One region of the Cytobacillus sp. FSL R7-0696 genome, then DNA from elsewhere that is predicted to be linked to it. Evidence: riboswitches for the same ligand, from Rfam matches in the RefSeq annotation. Region 1 holds a riboswitch; the other holds the start of a gene.
The links. A riboswitch is a leader RNA that binds a small molecule or an ion and turns the genes downstream of it on or off. The one in region 1 is predicted to bind S-adenosylmethionine.

Region 1 (5,392 bases):
GAACAACAATCCTATTTTGGATTTCCTCAGGAATTTGATCCCGATAAATTGCTGTTGTTAAATCTAATCCTGCAGCAACCGCAAAGTTACCATTAACAGCAGCAAGATCAACTGATTCAAGAGACCTTGGCAGTTGGGCTGCATCTACTTCATGGAATTTCAAATTTTTCGGGTTAGATAATACATCATTTACTGTTGCATTGACTGGGTTTATATCATCTTTCAATTCTATTAAACCAGCATCACGCGCAACTGTTAATCCTCTCGCTAAGTTTGTAGGATCATTAGCAATGGCCATCGTGCTTCCATCTTTCACTTCTTCAAGGGAGTTGAATTTTTCTGAATAAATACCAATTGGAGCTGTAGGAACAGAAATAATATCTACTAGATCCATCCCTTTTTCAGTGTTAAAATTCTCTAAGTACACTTTATGTTGAAATAAATTACCATCCAAATCTCCACTATCTAAAGCAATATTCGGTTGAACATAATCATTAAATTCCTTTACTTCTACTTTGTACCCTTTTTCCTCAAGTAGTGGTGCTACACCTTGCTCAAGCATATCACTATAAGGAACTGTCGCCCCTAAGACCATCTCTTTCTTTTCTTCGCCGGATGAACCTGATGTCCCACATGCACTTAAAACAGTGCAACAAGTCAGTACAAAAAATAATAACCAAACTTTTCTCATACCCTTCACCTCTTATTTTAATTATTTATCTTTTCACCTTTACGATATTTACTTCCTGGATGACCACTCGGTAAAAGGGGCGAGCCATGAGTAAAAAGCTTTTCTCTTAACGTACCCTTTTTGTATTCCTTTTTATATAAACCACGTTCTTGTAGAATCGGAATAACAAGCTCAATAAAATCTTCCAAATCTGCTGGCGTTACTAAATGATTTAAATTAAAACCATCGACACCAGAGGCTTCAAACTGATATTGAATTTGGTCTGCTACTTCTGATGGATTGCCGACAATTATATTGTCTCTATCTAATCCTTCTAGTTTTGAAATCGCTTCTTTAATCGATAGTTTTTTCTTCGCATCTTTCGTTAATGAAGCAGCTTTATAATGCCCATGCTCTGTAGCTTTAAATTCAAATGGGTTATCTAACTCATCCTTTGTAAATTCCGCAACATTATAACCGCTTGCGCCCCCAAACTGTGCTTTCGCTGCATCTGCACTCCATAATTGGTTGTATTCAGCAAATTTCTCTTCCGCTTCTTCAGTTGTCTTACCTACGATGACTGTTAGGAAAGTGAATATTTTAATATCTTCCGGATTCCTGCCATATTCTTCCGCTTGTTTTCGAATATCCTCTGTATAATGTCTTACTCTTTCAGGTGTTGGCCCACCTACAAATACACATTCTGCATGTTTTGCTGCAAAAGCACGTCCTTTAGGAGAAGTCCCTGCTTGATATAAAACAGGTGTTCTTTGTTGTGACGGTTCTGTTAAATGCGGTCCTTCGACATCAAAATATTCTCCTTTATGGTGAATTTCATGGATTTTCTTACGGTCGATTAATACCCCTTGTTCTGTATCTTCTATTACTGCTCCATCTTCCCAGCTTGATTCCCACAGTTTATAAACGACATCCATATATTCATCGGCAATTTCATAACGCTTATCGTGTTTGATCATATCTTTGAAACCAAAATTTCTTGCTGCATTAGGAAGATAAGAAGTAACGATATTCCATGCCACTCTTCCTTTTGTCAAATGATCTAATGTGGAAAACCGTCTTGCCTGCCCAAAAGGTGGCTCATATGTTGTACTCACCGTTAATGCAAATGACAGATGCTCTGTCACTGCTGCCATAGCAGGGATGACAAACGCCCCATCATTAACAGGAAACTGTAATCCATCGTTAATTGAAGGTTCTTTACTTTCTTTATACGTATCATAAACACCTAATACATCCGCAAAAAAGACAGCATCGAATTTTCCCTTCTCGAGTGTTTTGGCTAATTCCATCCAATAATTAATATCTTTATAGGCACGATGTCGTTTGGAATCTTTATGCTTCCATAGCCCATGAGAATTGTGCATTGCACTTGTCATTTCAAAAGCATTCAATATCATTTGTTTTTTATAACTCATACTGCCATTACCTCCTCTAATACTTCTACAAAAGAAGCATAATAATGTATTTATCAATTGTGCTAAGAATGTTTATCGCTTTTGGTGGTCCAATCAGCCATAAAAAAACCTCTTCCAAAAAGGAAGAGGTAACGTACGCTCATAAATTTTTCATTCTCTTCCTATCTTTCAAGCTAAATGCTAGCTTGCTGGAATTGGCACAGTACTTGCAATGCTAAGTCTGTTGCCGAGGCTTCGTAGGGCCAGTCCCTCCACCTCTCTAGATAGTGGTTATTTAATTGATATAGTTACTCTAAAATATTTAGAATCTTTTGTCAACATGTTTTTTAACTTATGCTTCCTGATTTTCTAGTACCTTTTTCTTAAGAGCACGTCGCAGTATCTTTCCTGTTGTATTCTTCGGCAATTCTTCTAAAAATTCTATAGAGGAAGGAATTTTGTATTTGGCTAACTTTTCTTTACAATAAGTCAATAAATGTGCCTCTGTTAAATTTTCAGTTTTAGGTACAATATAGGCTAAAACTTTTTCTCCTGTATTCTGATCAGGTACACCTAAAACAGCCGCTTCTACAATGTCAGGATGGTCATAAAAAACCTCTTCTACTTCCCTTGGATACACATTATAGCCACCAACAATTATCATATCTTTCTTACGGTCAACAATGTAGAAGTATCCTTCTTCGTCCCTCTTAGCTAAGTCACCTGTATATAACCAATCTTCCTTTAAACAGGCAGATGTTTCTTCAGGCATTTTGTAATATCCTTTCATAACGTTAGGGCCTTTCACAACAAGCTCCCCTACTTCACCTACAGCGACCTCTTCTCCTAATTCATTAACTACTTTATTTTCAACATGAATAATAGATGTGCCAATCGACCCCGGTTTCCGTGGACGATCTAGTGGGTTAAAGCATGTGACCGGAGAAGCTTCTGATAAGCCATAGCCTTCAGAAATAACCACATTGAATTTCTTCTCAAAATTTTCTAACAATGCAACAGGAAGTGAAGCACCTCCAGAAATACATAATCTCATAGATTGGAAGACACCAGGGTTGCCTTCAGGATATTGATAAAGAAAATTATACATTGTAGGCACGCCGGCAAAAACAGTTGGCTTGTATTTTTCCGCTAAACGGAAAATTTCTTTCGGACTAAATTTAGGGTCTATTAAGATTGTTGCTCCACTTATCAGAGGTGCATTCAAAGCAACAGTTAAGCAAAACACGTGAAACATAGGTAAGGTTGTAATCACCGTGTCACGTTCATTAATTTGCAAATAGTCCGCGACATCACTCGCATTACTATACAGGTTACGATGAGTTAACATGGCTCCTTTAGGTTTGCCTGTTGTTCCTGATGTATAGAGTATAATCGCGACATCATCGGGTGTAACATCTGCATCAACAAATGTTACATCTCCATTGGAAACAAGCTCTGAAAACGATTTCAATTTAGGAAATACCGACTTATCTCCCAGAGCTGGAAGTCCACTTGTTTGACCGGTTTCGCAGACAATATAATGCTTAATATCTGTTAATAAATGATGCATTTTTTCTGCTAATGGTAATAATTGCTCAAGCATAATCACCGCTTTTACATCACCATCTCTTAAAATATAGCCAATTTCTTCAGGCGTATAGATAGGGTTTATCGGTATGACCTTTGCTCCTAGCTTTAACGCACCATATAAACTAATAACAAAATGCGGCGAATTACCAAGTAGCAAGGCAATATGATCACCTTCTTTAATACCTAATGACGAAAGTCCTGATGCAAACCTTGTTACTTGTTCATCGAGCTTTGCGTATGTACATGCTTGATCCATAAAATAATACGCATTTTTTTCCCCATTTTCTAAGGCAATCTTGTGAAGCTGACTTGTTAAATTCAAGTTTCTCCCTCTTTTCTGAATGAATAGTCATTCATTTTTATAATATAAATTTTCTAAATTTATTATATTAAAAGAAATTTCAGGATTCAAGTAGTCTACGGAGATCTACTCTATTTTTTTCTTTATAAATAAAATAAAAAGCATAAAAGTTCTTCATCCTAAACGGTGAAAATACTTATATGCCTTAGTAAAAACAGACTGATACAGCTCTAATAAACTAAATTTACAAAGTCTTCTATAGTGATATTACCGAAATAATGTTTTATATTTACACCAGCTAGCGCCTTTTCAATTTCACTTTTTTCGTAGCGGATGCCTTCTAACTTTTCTTCAATATCGGTTACATCTCCGACACCAAAGAAATCACCGTAAATTTTACATTCAGTAATTTGTCCTTTTGTTACATTCAGTCTAATGTCAATAGAACCCACTGGGAATCTTTTAGAATGCTCATAATCAAATTTTGGTGACTTGCCATAGTTCCACTCCCAATTTTGATATCTTTGTTCTGAGATTTTGTGAATTTCTTCCCAGTCTTTTTCTGTTAGGCGATATTCACTTACTTCACTACCTTCAAAAATATGATGTAAAATTAGCTGTCTAAATTCTTCGATAGAAATTTTTTCAGTTAAAAATTCAGAGATGTTTGCTACCCGGCTACGAATAGATTTGATTCCTTTTGATTCAATCTTATCCTTTCTCACTTTAAGTGCAGAGACAACATTTTCAATTTCTGAATCGAGCATTAATGTTCCATGGCTAAACATTCTCCCTTTTGTAGAGAACTGTGCATTTCCAGAAATCTTTCTCCCATCTACTGTCAAATCATTTCTACCGCTTAATTCTGCATTTACACCTAACTTTTTTAGAGCAGTAATTACTGGTTCAGTGAATTTTAAGAAATTATGAAAGCTTTCGCCATCATCCTTTGTGATGAAACTAAAGTTTAAATTACCAAGATCATGGTATACAGCACCGCCACCAGATAAACGGCGCACCACATGCAGTCCATTTTTTTCAACGTATTCTGTATTGATTTCTTCAATCGTATTTTGGTTTTTACCAATTATGATAGATGGTTTATTTATGTAGAACAATAGATATGATTCATTAATATCTAAATTCTTCAACGCATATTCTTCAATAGCTAAATTAATGCGAGGATCTGTAATTCCTTGATTATCTATAAATTTCATGGTACCACTCCTTTAAATTTCAAAAGTCATGCCAAATGCGGCTAGACTAATCGGTCCTTTGTACTCTGTTAAAGCTTCATCCTTTAACGATTCTATATTACCATAATGGGGCAAATGGGTTAATAGAAGATGCTTCACTTTAGCTATTTGTGCTAACCGACCAGCATCATAGCTATTCATATGTCCCGCATTTTTACCT
Region 2 (5,392 bases), 520 kb from region 1:
GTAAAATAAGGTATGCTATAATTAAAGAAGAGACTCCAAGTAATGGAAGTCTCTTCTTTCTACTTAAAATGGTTTATTCGGTTCATATGTCGGTTGTTGATTCTTCACTTCATATTCATAACTTTTCTCCATTGCTGCTTGTACTTCTTCTGACTGTTCTAATTCTGTATCCATTTGATTGTATTGTTGAGCTTCATTTTGAGCAGCAATAATTTTCTCATCCACTTGATTATCATACTTTTTTTCCATTGCATTCACTCCCCTTTTATAAGATGTCTCGCCTATTTTCCCCCTCAAAAAAACGATTTATACAAAATAATAAAAAAGGAGACTGTTCCATGAAGGAATTAATTAAAAACCATCTCCCGCATCTTCAGGAAATACAGATTGAAAGCAATCATTCTGGTTGGGATCATCATATCTATATTGTCAATCAAAGATATGTCATCCGAATACCAAAAACAAAACAAGTATTAGTGAAAATAAAAAAGGAAATAAAGCTACTTCACCAGCTCTCATATCTTTCTTCAATTATTGAAATACCAAATTATCTTCCATTTTATAATAAAGACGGACAAATGATTGGTGTTTTTTACCACTTTATTAAAGGACAAGCATTATCTCATTCATTGATTACTCCTCCTTTATATGAAGCCAAGCGGCTAGGAACATTTCTTACAGAATTACATCGTCTGGATATAGATGAAGCAAAGAAATGTAATATAGAAGAACTACATAGTGAAAATTATTGGGAGCAATTACATCAAGCCCTGATTAAAAAAATATTTCCGTTCTTAAAAGACGCAGAAAAAGAAGAAATTGATAAAATGTTTTTAGCGGTGTCAAAATTTAAAGAAGCAAAAGTCGTGATTCATGGTGATCTAACAAGTGCCAATATCCTTTATCATCCAAGCAAAAAGGAGATATCAGGAATTATAGACTTTACAGATACGCAAATAGGGGACCCGGCGTTTGACTTTGCAGGGCTATATTGGGATTTCGGAGATCAATTCACTAAAGAAGCTCTCGCATCTTATCAAACAAAATTCAATAAAGATGAAATGTATAGAAGAGTCACTTCCTTTTATGGCTTACAACCAATATTTCACGAATGGTTGAAAAACGTCAATGACCAAGATGAAAAAGCTGTTCGACAATCCATAAATATAGGAATGACCAAAATACAAATTATGCACAGATCAGTTTAACAGTATTCTACAACTATGATTAGAAACCGAACAAATCCATATAAATTTGTCCGGTTTCTTGTTTGTTATTACTTCGTTATTCCATCCACGTTGGCTTTCCAAATCCTTGAAACTCTTCGTCGATAATTTTTTCAAATTCTGCAGACTCAACCACTTCTTTTAAGTCTTTCGCATATTGTTTATCTTCAAAGTCTGCTTTAACTGCAACCACATTGCGATAATCATCAAGCATATTTTCTAGTGTTAATGCACTTAATAAGTCCATATCGGCTGCCAACGCAAAGTTACCTGGAACTGCAGCTAGATCCACACCCTCTAGAGATCTTGGTAATTGTCCTGCTTCAATCGGTTGAAAAACTAAATTCTTTTTATTCTCCTTCACATCTTTTTCAGATACTGTTAGTGGATCGGCGTTTTCATCAATCGTAATTAAACCTTCGTCATTTAACGTATTTAAAGCGCGTGCTGCATTCGTTGGGTCATTTGGAATGGCAATGGTTGCACCGTCTTTAATCTCATCAATTGAATTAAACACATTCGAGTAAATCCCCATTGGGGCTGTTGGTACAATAATTAATGGTGTTAAGTCCATGTTATTTTCTTTCTCGAAATTCTCCAAATAAATTGTATGTTGGAAAAGGTTAGCTTGTATATCATCTTCATTTAAAGCTTTGTTAGGTTGGATATAATCACTAAACTCTACGACAGTTACTTTATATCCCTTTTCCTCTAGACCAGGTACAATAGCTTTCTTCAACATATCACTATAAGGACCGGCAGTAGCGCCAATTTTTAGTTCTTTCGTTTCATCCACCTTTTCTCCACTCGTGTCTGAACCTCCGCCACATGCTGTTAGTAAACAAACAGTTGCAATGAATAAAACAATTAGCCACTTTCTCATTATGTTTCCTCCCCATAGCTGTAACCAGAATTTTAACCAATAAAAAAAGCCACTATTCAACATCTGAAAGAGGCATTGATTTATATTCCGCCTTATCTTTCAGAATGAATGGATATCATTCTGCAGGAATTGGCACCTTCCCAATATTGGGGGTTGCCGGACGTCATAGGGCCTAGTCCCTCAGTCTCTCTGGATAAGCTTTTCATTTAATTTTTATGATATGATATTACTACTCTCTTTTATTTTTGTCAATGTTCGAAATAATGTTACATCCAATCTCCCTAGAAAACGGGTTTAGTAATCCAACTATCTCTCCTTTATTCTTTTAAAACGAAAAAGGAAAGCGAATATTTCCTTTTGTATAAAATTAACTGGACAATTTGTCTTTTTGGTTATAAAATGCGTTCGTATATAGATTAAATGAATGAAGGTGGATTAAAAATGGAATTATCGCATCGTTTGAAGCAATTACCTCAACAATTTTTTGCTTCCCTTGTTCAAAAAGTTGCTGCTGCAAAACTTGAAGGCAGAGACGTTATTAACCTAGGACAAGGCAATCCCGACCAGCCAACACCTGCACATATTGTACAATCACTTCAGCAAGCCGCAGAAGACCCAATGACACATAAATATTCTCCTTTTCGAGGAATTAATGAATTAAAGAAGGCCGCTGCTTCCTTTTATCAGCGTGAATATGGGGTAGAAATTGATCCTGAAAAAGAAGTAGCGATCCTTTTTGGCGCAAAAGCAGGTTTAGTAGAACTCCCATTATGCCTACTCAATGAGGGAGATCTAATGCTCTTACCAGATCCAGGTTACCCTGATTATGAATCTGGTGCGGTTTTGGCAAATGTAAAATACGAAACCTTTCCTTTAAAAGAAGCCAATCAGTTTCTACCTGATTACTCACAATTTACAGAAAAACAAAAAAAGGATGCCCGCCTACTATTTTTGAATTATCCTAATAATCCAACAGGCGCGACAGCTGATTCCACATTTTTTGAAGAAACTGTTGCTTTTGCTAAAGAAAACAACATGACCATCTTGCATGATTTTGCTTATGGTGCTATCGGCTTTGATGGGAAGAAACCTGAAAGTTTCTTAGCCACAGCCGGAGCGAAGGACGTTGGTATTGAAATGTATACATTATCAAAAACATATAATATGGCTGGGTGGAGAATTGGATTTGCGGTTGGAAATGAACAAATCATTGAAGCCATCAACCTTCTTCAAGACCATATGTATGTAAGCTTATTCCCTGCCATACAAAAAGCTGCAGCCGATGCATTAAATGGGGATCAAACAAGTGTAGACGAACTTGTTGCTCGATATGAGAGACGTAGAAATGCATTCATGAACGCTTGTGAAAAGGTTGGCTGGCACGGCAAGTCTCCTTCAGGATCGTTTTTTGCTTGGATGCCAGTGCCTGAAGGATACAATAGTGAAGAATTTGCTGACTACTTACTGGAAAAAGCAGATGTAGCTGTTGCCGCTGGAAAAGGCTTTGGGACCTTTGGAGAAGGTTATGTTCGGGTTGGATTACTTGTCGATGAAGAACGATTAATTGAAGCAGTAGAAAGAATTGGTGAACTCAAATTATTTTAATATAAGAGGTATAGCAACTACAAACCTAGCCCATAGAAACATGTTAACTTAAGTTCCAATGGGCTAGGTTGTTTTATTAACGATCTCAATCTCCATATTCTCTTCCTTTTAAATTCGCATTCCCGTTACAAAGGATCATCTTCATTGTTCCCATATGTCTTTACTTAGTTTTTTCAAAACATGTCGTTATCCGGCAATCTTTTCTTTTAACAAAGCCAACCCATAAACACCGCGCACCCCAATACATTTTCCACGTACCCTCTCAGGTTAATCAATGTTTATATAGCATGATCATTTATCACTGATTGAAGAAAGCTTTGTAACGATTGTTCCGTATGAACAACATTTCTTAATTGATAAGGTTGAAGTGCTTTTGCTAGCCTCGGATTTATACCAATGAGCCTCACTTCTCCACCTGTCATTAGAAGAATGCTCTTGATTAAAACCTCTAAACCGCTCGTTCCCTCATTATATACTTTAGCAACCGCTGTTAAATCAATCAGTATCCACCTGTAGTCATGATCTGACAGACGGGCAAGCGTTTGTTCCATAATCGTTGTAAATTTATCGCCCGTCATATCCCCAAACAAAGGGATATAACATATCTCTTTTGTTAAAGAGATAAAAGGACCTGATAATTCATCCAACCTTTGCAATGTTTGTTCTAATGTTTCCTTCTGCTCATAAAGTTCAAAATCTGTCTTTGCTAATCTGTTTTGAAGTGCTTGTAATTTCTCCATTAATGGTTCATTATCATCATCTTTGTATAAAAATTGCATGGACGCATTACCTTGAAAATCCCAGCTGATATGAATATCAAATAGTGCTATCGGTATACTTCTTGTTTTTAAATTAGCTTCAAATCTCATGCTTTTTTCTGGTATGGCAGCTACCCTTTCAAACTTGGAGATACTCCCTTCATCAACTATACTTTTAATCGTACCTTCTGATAAATCAAAGACTTCATCCGCTTTAGATGTATAGCTAATGATTTCACCATTCTTATTAGCCAGTATATACGGTATCGGCAAATGTAGATCAATTAATCGCATTTTTCCTCCCCTTCGTATTAAAAGCAGTGATCCATTTATCTACAGCATATAAGTTTGAAATAATTTCCGGTTTTATAGCAGTAAAAGAAGCTAAATCATATAAATTCGTCAATCTTCCACCTAATAGAACCCTAGGTTTCTTTGGTAAATAAGAAAAAGCTTCCATATATTCCGTAAGTGTCGGTAAATGAGTAGCAATCGAAACTGATAAGCCAATTACATCTGGTTTCCAATCCTTCGCAGCCTGCAAAGCATATTGTACAGGTAAATTTGCTCCTAAAAACTTGGTTCTCCAGCCATTCTCTTCAAATATACTTGCTACCATCTTTAATCCCAAATAATGTTGCTCTCCTGATAAACAAAGAAACATGGCGGTCGGTGCAGCCGTGACAGGTTTAAGCTTGTGCTTTGCAGCTAATCTTGAAAGAATGAAATCGCAAACTCCCGATGCCAAATGTTCATCTGCAACTGTAATCTCAAAATTTTCCCATTTAAGACCAATCTTAACCATAGCTGGTGTAATAATATCTTGATATATTTCTACATTGGTCAAATAATCGAATTGCTCAATATATTCCCAAGCATCAGCAACAGCTCCAGATAAAAGGATTTCTGCTAGCTCTTCT

Region 2: linked by a shared signal. The riboswitch ahead of MKX29_RS03370 (MetQ/NlpA family ABC transporter substrate-binding protein) and the one ahead of MKX29_RS00665 (LLM class flavin-dependent oxidoreductase) in region 1 are both predicted to bind S-adenosylmethionine.

The regions. Positions count from the first base shown of each region.
Region 1 is NZ_JBBOWA010000001.1:133,116-138,507, forward strand. Features, by position in the region: gene MKX29_RS00660 (MetQ/NlpA family ABC transporter substrate-binding protein) at 1-691, opposite strand, end outside; gene MKX29_RS00665 (LLM class flavin-dependent oxidoreductase) at 709-2,106, opposite strand; SAM riboswitch class I at 2,265-2,376, opposite strand; gene MKX29_RS00670 (fatty acid--CoA ligase family protein) at 2,438-3,997, opposite strand; gene MKX29_RS00675 (lipoate--protein ligase) at 4,207-5,193, opposite strand; gene MKX29_RS00680 (MBL fold metallo-hydrolase) at 5,206-5,392, opposite strand, start outside.
Region 2 is NZ_JBBOWA010000001.1:648,306-653,697, forward strand. Features, by position in the region: gene MKX29_RS03355 (MFS transporter) at 1-4, shown strand, start outside; gene MKX29_RS03360 (hypothetical protein) at 64-249, opposite strand; gene MKX29_RS03365 (aminoglycoside phosphotransferase family protein) at 339-1,208, shown strand; gene MKX29_RS03370 (MetQ/NlpA family ABC transporter substrate-binding protein) at 1,285-2,109, opposite strand; SAM riboswitch class I at 2,199-2,309, opposite strand; gene MKX29_RS03375 (pyridoxal phosphate-dependent aminotransferase) at 2,551-3,714, shown strand; gene MKX29_RS03380 (STAS domain-containing protein) at 3,993-4,766, opposite strand; gene MKX29_RS03385 (cobalamin B12-binding domain-containing protein) at 4,753-5,392, opposite strand, start outside.